One region of the Hymenobacter qilianensis genome, then DNA from elsewhere that is predicted to be linked to it. Evidence: riboswitches for the same ligand, from Rfam matches in the RefSeq annotation. Region 1 holds a riboswitch; the other holds the start of a gene.

What was found. Region 1 has a riboswitch for S-adenosylmethionine ahead of IEW06_RS09785 (amino acid permease). Riboswitches for the same ligand answer to the same signal wherever they lie in the genome.
Region 2: another riboswitch for S-adenosylmethionine. It lies ahead of metH (methionine synthase); the one in region 1 lies ahead of IEW06_RS09785 (amino acid permease).

Annotation. Positions count from the first base shown of each region.
Region 1 is NZ_BMFN01000002.1:450,733-453,896, forward strand. It holds gene IEW06_RS09785 (amino acid permease) at 53-1,513, opposite strand; SAM riboswitch class I at 1,862-1,972, opposite strand; gene IEW06_RS09790 (EcsC family protein) at 2,066-2,818, opposite strand; gene IEW06_RS09795 (Gfo/Idh/MocA family protein) at 2,880-3,164, opposite strand, start outside.
Region 2 is NZ_BMFN01000001.1:1,544,422-1,547,585, forward strand. It holds gene metH (methionine synthase) at 1-1,191, opposite strand, end outside; SAM riboswitch class I at 1,263-1,370, opposite strand; gene IEW06_RS06580 (M16 family metallopeptidase) at 1,485-2,876, opposite strand; gene IEW06_RS06585 (M16 family metallopeptidase) at 2,923-3,164, opposite strand, start outside.

The DNA of each region.
Region 1 (3,164 bases):
CAAAAAAGCCCCCCGGATATCTTCTGGGGGGCTTTTTCGAGGATTTTATTTGCTACGCTTTCACCTTGGCTTGCTCCTGCGCCAGCCGTAGCTTGCTGTGCTTCTTGCCATACAGATAGTAAATCACCAGTCCGGCGGCCAACCATACGAAGAGGCGCAGCCACGTATCCCAGGGCAGCGAAAACATCATCAGCAGGCAAGTCAGAATGCCCATGATGGGCACCAGCGGCACCCACGGCGTGCGGAAAGCGCGGGGCGCGTCGGGCTGCTGCTTGCGCATGATAAGCACACCCAGACACACCATCACGAAAGCCAGCAGCGTACCAATACTGGTCATTTCGCCTACTACCTGAATGGGCACCAGGCCCGCAAAAGCGCTAATCAAGGCCGCCAGCAGGACATTTGATTTGTAAGGCGTTTGGAAGCGAGGGTGAATCTCGGAGAAGATTTTGGGCAATAACCCATCGCGCGACATAGAGAAAAACACCCGCGACTGGCCCAGCAAATCTACCAGAATTACGGAGGTGTAGCCAATCAGAATAGCGACGATAATGGCTTGACTCAGCCAAGCATACGGCGTTTTCTCGATGGCAATAGCTACCGGCGCGGCGCTGTTTTTAAACTCCGTATAGTTGGCCAAACCCGTCATAACGTGTCCGAAGAGCACAAATAATACAGTACACACCAGCAGGGAGCCAATGATACCAATGGGCATATCACGCTGGGGCTTTTTTGCTTCCTGCGCCATCGTCGCCACAATATCAAAGCCGATAAAGACGAAGAATATCACGCCGGCTCCGCGCAGAATTCCGCTCAACCCGAACTCGCCAAAGGTGCCCGTATTGGCCGGAATATAAGGCTGATAGTTAGCCGGATCGATATACTGCCAGCCCAGGGCAATGAACACTAGCACCACCGATACCTTCAGGGCCACAATGGTCGCGTTGACCCAAGCCGACCCCTGCGTACCCCGAATCACGATGGCTGTGATGGCCAGCACGATCAGAATGGCGGGCAGATTGACAAACCCGTGCACCACCGAGCCATCGGCCAAAGTAGAGGTCTCGAAGGGCGACATAACGAGCTGAGCGGGAATATGCAGGTCGTATTTGGCCAAAAACCGCGTCAGGTACTGCGACCAGCTAATGGCCACAGCAGCGGCACCTACTGAGTATTCAAGCACTAAATCCCAACCGATAATCCAGGCAAACAGCTCGCCCAGCGTCGCGTAGGAATAGGTATAAGCCGAGCCAGCCACGGGCACCATGGACGCGAACTCCGCATAACACAAGGCCGAGAAAGCGCAGCCAACAGCGGCCACCAAAAACGAGAGCGTAACAGCTGGCCCAGTATGATTGGCAGCCGCAATGCCAGTAAGGGAGAAGAGCCCCGCCCCTATTATAACCCCTACCCCGATGGCGACCAGGTTGAAGGCACTCAGACTGCGCTTAAGGGTGTGTGTGCCGGTTTCGGCCGCCTCTTGCCGCAGCAATTCCAGTGATTTTTTGAGCATAAAAGGTAGCCCGAAGCCGCGCCTCGTGGTAAATAAAAAGAAAGGAGGTAAGAGAAAATAAGCTCGGCCGTAGCAGTCAGACCGAAAGCAAAAGCGGTTTTCACCGATTCAGCAATCAAACTACCAGCTGATCTTCAGTCAAAGCGGTGGCTGAAATCAGAGCAGAAATGCCCCCAGCAGCTACTACTTGCCGCCGCGGGTAGGCAAAGCCAAGAAAAAGAGGAAATTGACGAACGCTCAACAACAGCAACAACCCATATTCGAACAGGCAGCCCAACTTAGCGGTTGGGGCGGCGTGGTGGCGAAGTAAACGGGAGCGGATTGGAAGTGAATGTTCACGGCAAGCTGTTTTTATATAGTCAGTCGATACTTGCGCTGACCTCGGTTGGCACCGTTCCAATTGTGTTGGGGGTTGCCGGCGTTTCGTCGAGCCTTTCTCTCCACGCCTCGGTATAAAAACAATCCTTTGATCAGAAAGAATTGGACTGCAAAGGTAGGCTCCGGCCGGGCGTACTTGCAAATGCACCTACTCTTTCTCTCCTGCAACGCAACTTAGCCAGCGCTGGGGGGCAAAATAGTGCCCGCCGCTGCCAGCTGGCGCATTCGGTAGCAGTTCATGGCCGTTTCGCCGAGCTGCTCGATAAGTCGGTAGTTGGCCACCGCCCCTACTGCCGCCCCAATCACCGGCACTAGCTGGGCCAGCTTCGCCAAATCGATGTAGTCACGGTACTCCTGCTGAAAGGTGCGCCAGTCAAACTCGTTCACGTCGGTGGGTAGGGTGTGGCGGTAGGTGTCCCAATCGGCCATGCGGCGGTACACCTCATTGCGGGTGTGCTGACTGGAAAAGGCCAGCTGGAAAATGTGCAGCAGATAAAGCCGCTCGGTGTAGTCGCGCACGTCGTGGCCGTAGAGGGCGGCTACGTCGAAGAGCAGCTTGAGCTTGAGGCTCAGCAGCAGCGGAAAGTCGGCCAACCCCAGCAAAAAGCCCCCCGCCCCCGTCACGGCACCTTCGGCCGAAGCCGTGTTGCGGTAGTAGCGGATGCGGGTGCGGACCGTCGTTTCGCGCGCCACCCACGGCGCTTCCAGCAGCGGCTGGCGCGTAGTGTGCATAGACCCAAACAACACCCCGCGCACCATCTGCCGAATGGCCGTGGTAATGGCCTCATGCACGCGCTCAGGCAGCAGCGCATTCAGCCGAATCTGCACCCGCCGCGTGAAGCGGTTCAGCAGGGTGGGGCGCTGCTGCATCCGCTGTTGCCAGGCGCGGAGTTCGGTGAGGGCTTGTTGGTCGGGGGAAGAAGTCATTGGCTACTTACTATCAAGACGTAAACACCTCTTAGCTAGGAATATGGTATACGAGCCTTATTTATCCCGCTGCCTTTTTCAACTTATAAATTTGCTCGATAATCTCCACCACCTTCACTCCTTCCTGCGCATTCGTTTCAGCTGAGCTGCCGTTTCTAACCGCCTCCACCACTTCTTCGATCACCTGCACATGATTGGCGGCACTGCCTTGATAGAAGCCGTAGTGATTGGCGGGATTGGTGGGCAGCAGCGGCGGACACTCATAGTCGCGGATGTGGCAGTGCTCCACTTTGTCCATGTACTGCCCGCCAATGCGCAGGCTGCCGTGCTCACCGATGACGGTGAG
Region 2 (3,164 bases), on a different contig from region 1:
GGCGCCGCCTTCCACTTGGTCGCGGGCAACTTGCAGGGCCTGCTCGTAGGCGCCGGTGCGAATGAGGCGGGCGAAAGCGCGAGAGCCGGTCACGTTGCACCGCTCGCCCACGTTTACGAACAGGCTGTTGGGCGTGATGTCGAATGGCTCTAAGCCCGACAAGCGCGTTGTGGGGGGCAAATTGGGTAGCTGGCGCGGCTGGTATTTCTCGGCCAGCTTCGCTAGCTCGGCAATGTGCTGAGGCGTGGTGCCACAACAACCACCGGCCACCGTCACGATGCCCTCTTTCAGGTAATTCTCCACTACGGCCGCAAATTCCTGGGCCGACTCATCGTAGCCCCCAAAAGCATTAGGCAAACCAGCATTCGGATAAGCCGACACGTGCACATCAGCAATGCGGCTCAGCTCCTTCACATATACGTGCAGCTGATCAGCCCCAAGGGCGCAGTTCAAACCCACGCTCAGCAGCGGCAAGTGACTGATAGAGTTCCAGAAAGCTTCCACCGTCTGCCCCGAAAGCGTACGGCCCGAGGCATCCGTAATGGTGCCCGAAATCATGACCGGCACAACCCGACCGCCTTCGTCGAAGAATTTCTGCACGGCATACAGAGCCGCTTTGGCATTCAGCGTATCGAAGATGGTTTCAATCAGCAGCGTGTCGGAGCCACCTTCCACCAGGCCGCGCACCTGCTCGTGGTAAGCCGTTGCCAGCTCATCGAAGGTCACGGCGCGGAAGCCGGGGCGGTTCACGTCGGGTGAGAGGGAAGCAGTACGATTGGTGGGCCCGATGGCACCAGCTACGAAGCGCGGCTTATGCGGCTCGCGGGCCGTAAACTCGTCGGCAACTTCTTTCGCAATCCGCGCCGACTCGTAGTTGAGCTCGTAGGCCAAATGCTCCAACCCATAGTCGGCCTGGGCGATGGTAGTGCCGCTGAAGGTGTTGGTTTCCACCATGTCGGCCCCGGCGGCGAAATATTCAGCGTGAATACCGCGGATAATATCCGGTCTGGTCAGGCTGAGCAGGTCGTTGTTGCCGCGCAAGGGCTTGGGATGATCGGCGAAGCGCGTGCCCCGGAAGTCCTCCTCCGTCAGCGGATGGCGCTGAATCATGGTGCCCATGGCGCCATCGAGCACCAGAATGCGCTGTTGGAGAATGTCGTAGAGGGGGGAGGCGGGGCGAGTCGTTTTCATAAGGTCTCCTTTGGAAAAAGGCGTTTTTAGCGCTGCTTATCCAGAAAGAGAACCTCGCAACGCGGGCTCCGCACTTATCTTCTTCTGCCCGTGGGGGGCAAAATGGGAGTTGGCACCTTGTTTTACTCAGGTTGCCAAGACGTCGTAGGGCCCAGTCCCTCGGTCTTTCTGGATAAGTAGCTGAGCAAAGATACAGCAAGACGACGAAAAAAGTTTACTCTGATTTTAGAGCCTAAAACAAGAAGGGACTGACCTGCTGGCCAGTCCCTTCTTACTAAAATGTGGAAAGCGTATTAAAGCGACTTCTTGCGCTCCGCCTGAAACTTCTTCAACTGCGGCTCAATCACCTTTTTATCGCCTACTACCACGATGGTCATCTCATCGGGGCGGACGTATTTCTTGGCCGCATCCTGCACCTCTTTCGGAGTAATGGCGTGAATCTCTTTCACTTGGTTGGTGAGGTAGCTGTCGGGGAGGCCGTGCAAATCGAGGAAGCTGAGCTGACCGATAATGCCGGCCGGAGTGGAGTTGCGCAGCACAAACAGGCCGGCCTCGTAGTTTTTGATGCCTTCCAATTCAGCTTCCGTGGGCGCTTCTTTTTGCAAACGATCTATTTCGTAAACAATTTCCTTGAGCGAGTTACCCGTGTGCTCCGTCGTTACGTCGGCCACTTCGGTCCACTCACCCACGCGGTAGCGGGCATTTATGCTGCTGGAAGGCGAGTAGGTGTAACCTTTATTCTCGCGGATATTGCTGGTGATACGTGAGCCAAAAGAGCCCCCCAGCAGGGAATTCATCACACGGAGGCGCGTGAAATCGGGGTGCGTAGGGTCAACGACGGGCAAGCCGATAACTAGCGTAGATTGGGGCGCGCCGGGCCGGTCCTGCACCATCAGGTCGGTTTTGGTGATGGGCTTGGCAATCTCAATGCGCGGAGCGGGGCCTTTGGTCCAGTTGCTTAGCGAAGATGTAACCGCCTCGCGCATAGCCTTTTCGTCAAACTTGCCGGCGGCGTATACGGCCGTGCGCTGGGCCCCAAACTGCTTGGTGTAAAAGTCGCGCACCTGCTCCGGGCCGTAAGCGTTTACTTCGGCGTCGGTGGGAATGTCGCGTCCGTAGGGGTGGCCTTTGTACATGGCCATCGTGAACTTCGTGCGAGCCTGAGTGCCTGGCTGGGAGCGAGAAAGGTTGTTCTCACGCTTAAAGTCGTTTTTGATGCGCTCAATCTCAGAAGGCGGGAATGCGGGGTTTTGCACCACATCAGCCATCAGGTTCACCAGTTCCGGGCCGTATTCGGATAGCACTGAACCAGTGATAAAGGTCTGATTTGGCCCCACCGATACGCTGAGCGAACCACCCATACGGGCTACTTTCTCCGATATCTGCTTGGCGGAGAGCGTGGTAGTGCCTTCCCGCATCAGGCGCCCAACGATGTCGGCCAGGCCGTTTTCGTTGGGCGCCTCGTGCACGTTGCCTACTTGCACAATCATGCTCACCGTTACTTTCGGAATCTCGCCGTAGGGCACCAGGGTGGCTTGCAGACCATTATCCAGGGTAAATTCCGTCTTAGGGGGCAAAGTGAAGTCGCGGGGAGTGCCGCCGGCGGGTGGGGTTTCTTTTTGGGCCAACGCCGGAGTGCCGAGGGCATAGGCAACGCTCAGCAGGCCAATAACTATATTTTTCATGGGAGTTGTCAAGGAATGAATCACCAAGTGAAAGCCTTATGAACCACTAGCTTTTAGCCAATGGATTGATAGTCAGAATCGTGCGGTTGGTGGGGCGCAGGTATTCGCGGAGGGTCTTCTGCATCAGCTCCGGCGTTACTTTCCGAAACTCGGTTTCCAGCTGGTTGATGCGCTTGGGGTCATTCTCAAACAGGGCGAACGTAGCCAGCAGATCGGCCTTGCCGAAGCCGTAGAGCTGACTTACCTGATCATAGAGGTCGGAGCGCATCTTCACAATGGCCAAGTCCA